2 regions of the Rathayibacter sp. AY1H3 genome follow, and region 1 is predicted to be linked to the other one. Evidence: riboswitches for the same ligand, from Rfam matches in the RefSeq annotation. Region 1 holds a riboswitch; the other holds the start of a gene.

Region 1 (5,078 bases):
CACGGCGACGGCAGCGATGAGCACTCCGCCCGTGAGCAGCAGGAGGTCGCCGGCTCCGAGGCGCGACTGCCGCGCCCAGGTGCGCGGGACGCCGGAGCCGAAGCCCTTCGCCTCCATCGCCGTCGCGAGCCTGCTCCCCCGCCGGATGGCCAGCACGAGCAGCGAGAACGTGCGGGCCGCGAGGCTGCGGAGCGCCTCGACGGGCCCGCGGCCGTCGGCGACCCCACGGGCCCGGCGGGCCATCGACAGGGTGCGCCAGTCGTCGACGAGCAGACCGACGAGCCGCATGCCGGCGAGAGCGCCGAGCACGAAGCGCGAGGGCAGGCGCAGGATCTGCGCGAGGCCGTCCGCCAGGTCCGTCGGGTCGGTGGTGGCGATGAGGACCACGCTCGGCAGTCCGATCGCCAGGACGCGCAGCGCGATGGCCAGCCCGAGGGCGACGGATCCCTCTGTGACCGAGACGATGAGGAACTCCGCGTAGACGGCGCCGCTGTCACGCCCGTAGAGGACTGTCGAGAGGCCGGCGAGCGGAGCCGCGATCCAGACGGGAGCCGTCCGCCGCACGAGCTCACCCGCCCGGAGCCCCGCGAAGGGCAGAACCAGCAGCTCGAGCGCCAGCGCCGTCGCCGCGGAGACCGCATCGACCGTGAGGAGGAGCGCGAACGCGATGACCAAGCTGGCGAGGAGCTTGGCGACCGGGTTGGCCCGGGCGATCCGGCTGCGCGCGGGAACGGAGTCGAGGAGCGTCATCCCGACACCACCTCGCGGGCGCCGAGGGTGACGACCGAGTCGGCGAGGGCGGCGACCAGCGCCTCGTCGTGGGTGACGGCGAGCACCGCCGTGCCCGCGTCGCGCTGCTCGGCGAGGAGGTCGACGAGCACCTCCCAGGTCAGGCGGTCCTGCCCGAACGTCGGCTCGTCGAGGACGAGCACGGACGGCGACCGGGTGAGGGCGGACGCGACGGCCAGGCGCCGCTTCTCGCCTCCGGAGAGGGTGAACGGATTGGCGTCGGCGAGGTGCGCGAGGCCGAGGCGCTCCAGGAGCTCCTCCGCCCGATGCCGCTCCGTCTCGTCGCGGGCGCCCAGCGCGAGCTCGGCGCGCACGCGAGCGGTGAGGAACTGGTGCTCCGGCTCCTGGAACACCATCGCGATCCGTCCGGCGAGCTGAGCCGAGGTCCAGCGGATCGGCTCCGGGCCCGCACCGGCGCGGAGCGACTCGGAGGCGGTCACCCGCCCCGCGACCGGCGGCAGGAGACCGGCCAGCGTGAGCGCGAGGGTCGACTTCCCCGCGCCGTTGGGTCCCAGCACGGCCGTGGCCCGCGCGGAGTCGACGGCGAGCTCGAGCCCCGAGGCCACGATGGTCGAGCGGCGGCGCCCGAGGACGGGCCGGCCGATGGCGAGGTCGTGCGCGCTCAGGGCGGCGGGCGAGGGCAGCACGCTCGCCCCGCGCCGGGCGGGGGTGTCACCGGGCAGCCAGACGCCGGAGGCGCGGAGCACGTCGTGCGTTCGATCGAGGACCTCGACTGGAGCGCCGTCGGCGACGACCGCGCCGTCCCGCCCGAGCACCACGACCCGGTCGACGAGGCCGACCCACACGTCGACCCGGTGCTCGACGACGATCAGCGTCGCCCCCGTGCGGGCGGCCGTGCGCTCCACCGCCGCCCGCACCTCGCGTACACCGTCCGGATCGAGGTTGGCGGTGGGCTCGTCGAGGAGCAGGAGCCGCGGACGCATGGCGAGCACACCCGCCAGGGCGAGCCTCTGCTTCTGCCCGCCCGAGAGCGCCGAGGTGGAGTGGTCCAACGGCACGTCGAGCCCGACGTCGCCGAGTGCCTCCCGCACCCGCGCGGGGATCTCCTCGCGCGGCACGCCGAGGTTCTCGCAGGCGAACGCGACGTCGTCGCCGACCCGCGCCAGGACCGCCTGAGTGTCCGGATCCTGCAGCACGAGCCCAGCGACACCGCGCCGGGTGAGCGGCGCGGCTCCGTCGATCTCGAGCTCGCCCGCCGCGGAGCCGTCCTCCTCCCCGCCGAGGACGCCGGCCAGGGCGTGCAGCAGCGTGCTCTTTCCCGCGCCGGAGGGGCCGAGGAGCAGCACGCGCTCCCCCGGCTCCAGCGCGAGATCGAGGCCGGAGAGGGCGTCGCGGGAGCGTCCCGCGTGCCGCCAGCTCCAGCCCCGCGCCCGGACGTAAGCGCCGCTCATCGAGCGCCCGCGCCGGCTCCCTCGACCGTCCGGCCCTCGCGCCCGGAGGCGAAGCGGTCCAGCGCTCCCGAGGCCGCGAGCCCCCGCACCGCGAACCAGGACAGCAGCCCGGCCAGGAGCGCGCCCGAGACGATCGAGGAGGCGACGTAGACGGTCTTGAAGAGCGCGTCGTTGACGGCGTAGTACGACAGCAGGTCGTTGATCGCGAGGGCGAGCCCCGCACCGGCACCGGCCAGCATCGCGACGAGCGGACGGCCGCTGCGGTAGAGGAAGAGCGCCAGGACGATCTCCGCGCCGAGTCCCTGCACGAGTCCGGAGATCAGCACGGTGAAGCCCCACTGGGTGCCGATCAGAGCCGACACGGCCGCGGCGACCAGCTCGGTGTAGAGCGCGGCTCCGGGCTTGCGGATGATCAGGCCGCCGAGGACGCCGGCGAAGAGCCAGCCGCCGCCGAGGAGCCCGCCGAGCCCGGGCAGGAACTCGAAGGCGAGGCCGAGGACGTTCGTCGCCAGGCCCCAGGCCCAGAAGACGATCCCGCTCGCGACGGCGACGACGCTCGCCACCACGATGTCGACGACCCGCCAGCGCAGATCGCGCCGGGCCGGGGCGGAGGAGGTGAGGTTCTGCGCGTTCGTGTTCTGCGCGTTCGTGTTCTGCGCGTTCGTGTTCTGCGCGTTCGTGTTCTGCACTGACGTGCCCTTTCGTGGAAGCGAATGGAGGGCACGGGTTGGTAAGAGGAGATCGAAACGTTCCTTCGCTGGCATGACCCAGATCAGGTTCGACGGTCGAAGGCTGCTGCCTTCCTCTCAGCCCGGTGCACCGGACTCCCGTGTTCGTCGGCAATCATAGACGTCATGTCGTGGTCGGTGGTCGTCGTCCTGGCCGTGCTGCTGATCGTCCTGCTGCAGGCCCTGCTCTGGCAGCGCCGTGCGCGGATCCGCCGCGAGCTGCTCAGCTACGGCACGCGGGTGCCGGCGCGCGTCGTCGGGCCGGATCCGGCACGCGGCGATTGCGATTCGGCACGGGATCTGGGCAGGCTCCTGGTCGTCTACCGGACCGCCGAGGGTGTGGAGAAGCGCGCGCAGAAATACCCGCTGAAGCGGGGGGACGCGTGGATGGCCGGTGAGCCCGCCGCGGTGATCTACGACCCCCGCCGGCCGGACGACGCCGAGCGTCTGATCGTCGGCTTCGGCCGGACGAAGAAGAAGTGGTACCCCGCGCGCCAGCAGCGCGCCAGCTGACGCGGGGCCGCTCCGGCTACTTCTTGAGGGCGCGGATGATGCGCGCGAGGGCCTTGCCGGTCACCCACACGAAGGGGATGCCGACGGCGAGGACCGAGATCACGTTCGGCTGGAACCGCAGGCCGAGGTCGTCCTTGATGTAGGCGCCGATCGGGATGACCGTGGCGCCGCCGCCTCCGCCGCCGCCCTCCTGGCCGTCCTCGGAGCCGCTGCCTCCGCCGAAACCGAACCAGCGGAGGGCGACGGGGACGAGCGAGACGCCGTCGACGGTGACGGGCTCGCCGTAGATCGTCGCGGTACCCGCGGTGGTGACGGTGTCGGCCAGGGAGACTGCGATGTTGGGCATGGTGCGACGGTACTCCGCGGCTCTCCGCGGCGACAAGCGGCCCGCCGGGGCGCACAGGACTCGTCCATGGACCTCCGGGGACCTGCTGCCATGATCGACGGATGTCCGCCCGCACCCGCCGCCGCCGCCCCGTGCGCTCGGCCGCGGTGGCGGTCGCGAGCCTCGTGCTCGCCGCCTTCCTCGCCTTCCACCGCGCGCTGCCCGATCCGATCGGCTGGCTGTCGGTCCTCGAGGTCGGGATCCCCTGGACGGGGCTGCTCGTGTTGCTCCTCATCGCGGCCGCGGCGGCCCTCCGGTCGCGCCGGACGGCGGCCGCGGTCACCGTGCTGGCGATGGTCTACGGCGTGCTGGTGCTGCCGGTCGCGCTTCCGGCGCCGGCCGTGCGCTCCGGCTCGTTCACCGTCGTCAGCCAGAACATCGAGACGAGCAGCGACGCCGGTGGGCTGGCCGCCTCGCTCGCCGCCCGCGGCCCCGACGTGATCGCGCTGCAGGAGCTCGACGGAGACGCCGTGGACGCGGTCGACGCCGAGCTGGCCGACGAGTACCCGTACTCGTCCGTCTCGAGCACCGTCGGCGTCTGGAGCCGGACCGAGCTGACCGACGAGGAGCCGCTCGACCTCGGTCTCGGCTGGGAGCGCGCGCTCGCCGTCGACGTCGACACGCCGGTCGGCAGCGCGCGCCTGTTCGTGGTGCACCTGGCCTCGTTCCGGCCGGGCGACCACGAGGAGCGGGACACCATGCTCTCGAACCTCGCCACCGCTCTTCGATACGACGCGTCGGAGCGGACACTGGTCATCGGCGATTTCAACACGCCGACGGACGACCACCTGTTCGCTCCGGTGCTGGCGGAGGCGGGTCTCGTCCGCACGGGCGGAGTCGGCTTCCCGGCGACCTGGCCGTCCCTGCTGCCGCTCGTCTCGCTCGACCACGCGCTCGCCGACGGCGTCACCGCCGCGACCGTCGCGGTCCTGCCGCCGAACGGCTCCGACCACCGCCCGATCAGTCTGACGATCGGTTCCGCGTAGCGAGCGTGTCGCTGAGGTCGATCCCCTTGGCCGACTCGGGAGCCGACCGGGACAGGAGCGAGGCGGGACGCACGGCCCCGGAGCCGAAGCGGGCGGCCACGCCGTCGACCGCGAGCTCCGCGTCGCGCCAGTCGTCGGAGTCGCTCCACAGGGAGAACGCGACGTCGTCGCCCTCGACCAGCTGCTCGCCGCGCACGCCGATCAGCCGCACGGGCCGCCGCATCGGGTTGGCCACCTCGAGGAGCGCGGAGGAGGCCTCGTAGAG
Region 2 (5,078 bases), on a different contig from region 1:
CGTTCGGCGAGGCGTCGAAGCCGCGCGGCGCCTGGCTGGTGACGATCGGGCCCGAGGGGCTCGAGGGCGTCGAGTGGTCGCCGCTCCCCGTGCCGAGGAGGCTCAGCGTGATCGAGGGCGAGCTCCAGCAGCTGCTGCGCGATCCCTCCCTGGCCGAGGTGGAGGGCGACTGGGTCTCGGCGGTGCTCACCGATCCCGTGCGCCCGCTCGACGCGATGGCGCGCCTGCAGTCGCGCTTCCCCGGCTGCGCCACGCTCGAGCACCGACCCCCGCACGCCGCGGCCGAGCCGCGCGCGTACGCCGAGCGGATCCGCGGGCGGAGCGACGTGGAGGTCGTCGACGACTTCCTCGCCCACGTCCGCGGCGGTCACGGCGCCACGGAGACCGAGCGCGCCCTCACCCTCGACGCGCTCGCGGCCGTCGAGGCCGAGGCTCTGCGGTGAGGATCCGCCGACTCGCCTTCGCCGGACTCGGACCGTTCCGCGCCGAGCAGTGCGTCGACTTCGACCGGCTCGAGGACGTGGGCGTATACCTCATCGCCGGGCGCACCGGAGCGGGCAAGTCGACGATCCTCGACGCGATCGCGTTCGCGCTCTACGGCTCGGTCCCCCGCTTCGACGGCACCGCCTCGCGCCTGCGGAGCGACCACAGCGGCCCCGAGGACGAGACCTTCGCCGAGCTCGACTTCGAGGCGGCGGGGCGCGTCTACCGCGTCCGGCGCTCGCCCGAGTACGAGCGGCCGAAACGGCGCGGCACCGGCACCACGACCCAGCCGGCGAAGGTCGAGCTGCTGGAGCAGGTCGACGGCACCTGGGTCGGGCTCTCGTCGAGCGCGAAGGAGGTGGGCGCCGACATCGGCCGGATCGTCGGCCTGACGAAGGACCAGTTCCTCCAGGTGATCCTGCTGGCGCAGAACCGCTTCCACGAGTTCCTGCTCGCGAAGAACGACGACCGGCAGCGGCTCCTGCGCACGCTCTTCGCGACCGAGCGCTTCGATCTGCTCCGCCGCCGCCTGCTCGAGCAGCGCGACGCGAGCGCCGTCGGGCTCGAGGAGGAGCGCGCGGCCGTGACGGCGCTCGCGGACGAGGCCGTCCGGCTCCTCGATGACGGAGCCGAGCCGCCTCTGCCGGACGCCGCCTGGTTCGCCGGGCTGCCGGCGCGGCTCGCCGCTCCGCTCGAGGCGGCCCGGGCCGGCTCCGCCGCGGCCGACGCAGCGCACGAGGCCGCGGGCGCCGCTTTCGACGAGGCCCGGCGCATCGCCCGGGGCCAGGAGCGGCGCCGGCGCGCCCTCATCGAGGCGGAGGAGCTCGTGGTCGCCGAGGCGCACGTCGAGCAGCAGCGGGCCGCGATCGAGCGCGCGCGCCGGGCCGACGGCGTGCTGCCGCTGCTCCGCTCCGCCCGGGCAGCCGCCGAGAAGGAGCGGGCCGCCCGGCAGCAGCGCGACCTCGCCGCCGACGCCTACGGGGACGCGTCCGGGGGCCCGGCCGCCGAGACGGCCGAACGGCTCGCCGCTGTCCTCGGCGCCCTCGCCGAGGCGCTGGCCGAGGAGCGCCGGCTCCCCGACGCGGAGCGCGTCACCGAGCGGTCCGCACGCGCCGAGCAGGCGGCGGCGACCGCGCTCGCGGGGATCGAGGCGGAGCTGCGCGAGCTGCCCGCCCACGTCGACGCGCTCGCCGCCGAGGAGGAGTCCCTGGCCGGGGAGGCCGCCGCTGTCCCCACGCGCGTCGACGCGCTCGCCGCGCTCGAGCGGAGGATCGCCGCGGCCCTCGAGCGCGATCTCACTGCGGCGGGTCTGCAGCGGCTCGGCACGGCCTACGCCGACGCGGCGCGCGTCCACGGCGAGCGCGCCACGGAGCAGGCCGCCCTGATCGCGCGCCGGTTCGCCGGGTTCGCCGGGGAGCTCGCCGAGCGGCTGGAGCCGGGCGAGCCCTGCCCCGTCTGCGGCTCGTGCGAGCACCCCCGCCCGGCCGAGCACGACGGCCCGACGACGGTCGGCACCGACGACCTCGACCGGGCCCGCGTCGCGGTGGAGCGCGCCGCCGCCGCCCTCGACGGCGCCCGCGAGCGCGAGGGAGCCGCGGCTCGGGCTCTCGCGGCGCTCGAGGAGCGTGTGGGCGAGGACGCGGATCCGGAGTCGCTCCGCCCGGCGCACGAGGAGCGGCTCGCCTCGGCGCGCCGCGCCGCCGCCCGCATGGAGGAGCTGCGGCGCGAGCGCACCCGGCTGCGCACCCGGATCGACGCTCTCACGTCCGGACGGGACGCCGCTCGCGAGGAGCACCGCGCCCGCGCCGACGAGTCCGCCCTCGCCGCTGAAGCGCTGCGGCTGCTGCGGGAGCGCGTCGAGGCCTTCCGCGACGGCGCGACGAGCGTCGCCTCGCGGGTCGAGCAGCTGAACGCCCAGCGCCGTCGTGCCGTCGCCCTGGTCGAGGCCGAGGAGGCGGCCGTCTCGCGGTCCGAGGCCGCCGCCGCCGCCCGGGAGGAGCTCGCCGAGGTCCTCGCCGAGCGCGGCTTCACGACCGCCGAGGAGGCCGAGTCGGCCGCGCTGGCCAGCGGGGACCGGGCGCGGGCCGAGGCCGTCGTCGCCGAGCACGAGCGACGGCGGAGCGCGACGGAGGCGGTGCTCGCCGACCCGGAACTCCGCGGACTGCCGGGCACGGCCGTCGACCTCGCCGCCGCCGAGGAGCGCTCGCGCGAGGCCTCCGCCCGTCGCGACGAGGCGCGAGCCGGCCTCTCCGTGCTCGAGCACCGCTCGGAGCGCCTGGCCGAGCTCGCCGCGACGGCCGCGGGCCGCCTCGCCGTGCTGGGTGAGCGTCTCCATCGCCACGAGGAGCTGCGCGCGCTGGCCGAGACCGTCTCCGGCCGGGGGCAGAACACGCGCCGGATGGACCTCGAGGCCTTCGCCCTCGCCGGACGCCTGGAGGAGATCGTGACCGCGGCGAACCTCCGCCTCGACGCGATGACCAGCGGCCGCTACGCACTCGCCCACGACGACTCGCTCGCCTACCGCGGCGCCGCCTCCGGCCTCGGGATCGACGTGCTCGACGCCTTCACCGGCGTCCGCCGGCAGCCCGCCTCGCTCTCCGGCGGCGAGACGTTCCTCGCCTCGCTCGCCCTCGCCCTCGGCCTCGCCGACGTGGTGACGGCGCAGTCCGGCGGCATCTCGCTCGAGACCATGTTCATCGACGAGGGCTTCGGCTCGCTCGATGCCGAGACGCTCGAGACGGCGCTCAGCACGCTCGACGAGCTGCGGTCGGGCGGTCGGACGATCGGCCTGATCAGCCATGTCGACGCGATGCGCGAGCGGCTTCCGATCGGCCTCCGCGTCGCGGTGGGGCCGCGCGGCGACTCGACGATCCTCACCGGCTGAGCGGCCGCTCCCGGGCGAAGGGGCGACGACGTCCCGCTGGCTCCTCTCGCACTGCAGCAGCGAGCGCGCCCGCGCCCGCTGCTAGGGTCGTGCGCAGTGACACGGGGTGCCCGCCAGGGCTGAGAGAAGACCCGTTGAACCTGATCTAGTTCGTACTAGCGAAGGGATGTCGCGAATGAGCATTCGCACGCCTGTCCACCCGACCCTCCCCGCCGACACGGCGCCCGACCCGGCGTCCGTGGGTCGCGATCTCGCCGAGCTCCGCGCCGCCGGGCCCCTGGTGCAGTGCATCACGAACGCGGTCGTCACCGGCTTCACCGCCAACAGCCTCCTGGCCCTCGGCGCCAGCCCGGCGATGTGCGACCTGCCCGGCGAGGCGGGCGTCTTCGCGGGCCTCGCCTCGGCCGTGCTCGTCAACCTCGGCACGCCCGGAGCGGAGCAGCGCGAGGGTGCTCGCGAGGCGGTCGCCGCGGCCGGACGCGCCGGTACCCCGTGGGTGCTCGATCCGGTCGCCGTGGGCCCGCTGCCCGTCCGCACCGCTCTGGCGGTGGAGCTGCTCGAGGCGCGGCCCGCGATCATCCGCGGCAACGCCTCCGAGATCCTCGCCCTCGCGGGAGCCGGTGCGGGCGGCCGCGGCGTGGACGCCGTCGACACCGCCGAGCAGGCGCTCGACTCCGCCCGCGTCCTCGCCCGCCGCACCGGAGGCGTGGTCGCCGTCTCGGGAGCGGTCGACCTCGTCACCGACGGCGAGCGGGTCGTCCGGGTCACGGGCGGCCACCCGCTGCTGACCCGCGTGACCGGCGGCGGCTGCGCGCTCGGCGCCGTGATGGCGGCGTTCCTCGGCGCGGGCGCCCGCCCGCTCGACGCGGCCGTCAGCGCTTCCGCGGTCTGGGGCCTCGCCGCCGAGCGGGCCGCCGTAGCGAGCAGCGGTCCCGGGTCCTTCGCCGTCGGCCTCCTCGACGCCCTCGCTGCCCTCCAGCCGGCCGACGCCGAGGCCGGGGCGCGGATCGCATGAGCCTCGACCTCTCGCTCCACCTCGTCACGGACACCGCCCAGTGCGGCCAGCGCGGCGTGCCCGCGGTGGTCGCCGCCGCCGTCCGGGGCGGAGTCACGACCGTGCAGATCCGCGATCACGACGCCCCCGCCGCCGAGCTCGTCGCCCTGACCCGGGCCGTCGCCGCCGTCCTCGACGAGCGCACGACCCTGCTGGTCGACGACCGCGTCGACGTCGCCCTCGCCGCCCGCCTCGCGGGCGCCCGCGTCCACGGCGTCCACCTCGGGCAGTCCGACCTCCCCGTCACCGCCGCCCGCTCGCTGCTCGGTCCCGACGCGGTGATCGGGCTCACCGCGAACACCCCCGAGCACCTCGCCGCCGTCCGTGCCCTGCCCGCGGGGACGGTCGACTACCTCGGCGTCGGCGTCATCCGGCCCACCGCGACCAAGCCCGACCACCCCGCTCCCCTCGGTGTCGACGGGTTCGCCGCCCTCGCCGCGGCCGCGGCGCTGCCCTGCGTCGCCATCGGCGGAGTCGGAGCCGCGGACGCGGGGCCACTCCGCCTCGCCGGTGCGGCCGGCCTCGCGGTCGTGTCGGCGCTCTGCACGGCCGCCGACCCCGCGGCGGCCGCCCGCCTGATCCGAGCGGAGTGGGACCGGTGACCGCCGGCGCCCGCGTCCCCCGTGTCCTCAGCATCGCCGGCACCGATCCGACCGG

The links. A riboswitch is a leader RNA that binds a small molecule or an ion and turns the genes downstream of it on or off. The one in region 1 is predicted to bind thiamine pyrophosphate.
Positions count from the first base shown of each region.
Region 2: another riboswitch for thiamine pyrophosphate. It lies ahead of thiM (hydroxyethylthiazole kinase); the one in region 1 lies ahead of C5C33_RS12870 (ECF transporter S component).

Region 1 is NZ_PSUU01000032.1:39,388-44,465, forward strand. Features, by position in the region: gene C5C33_RS12860 (energy-coupling factor transporter transmembrane protein EcfT) at 1-750, opposite strand, end outside; gene C5C33_RS12865 (ABC transporter ATP-binding protein) at 747-2,201, opposite strand; gene C5C33_RS12870 (ECF transporter S component) at 2,198-2,890, opposite strand; TPP riboswitch at 2,934-3,041, opposite strand; gene C5C33_RS12875 (DUF3592 domain-containing protein) at 3,056-3,442, shown strand; gene C5C33_RS12880 (hypothetical protein) at 3,459-3,788, opposite strand; gene C5C33_RS12885 (endonuclease/exonuclease/phosphatase family protein) at 3,890-4,813, shown strand; gene dinB (DNA polymerase IV) at 4,788-5,078, opposite strand, start outside.
Region 2 is NZ_PSUU01000018.1:58,518-63,595, forward strand. Features, by position in the region: gene C5C33_RS08905 (exonuclease SbcCD subunit D) at 1-443, shown strand, start outside; gene C5C33_RS08910 (AAA family ATPase) at 440-3,367, shown strand; TPP riboswitch at 3,460-3,551, shown strand; gene thiM (hydroxyethylthiazole kinase) at 3,543-4,382, shown strand; gene thiE (thiamine phosphate synthase) at 4,379-5,023, shown strand; gene thiD (bifunctional hydroxymethylpyrimidine kinase/phosphomethylpyrimidine kinase) at 5,020-5,078, shown strand, end outside.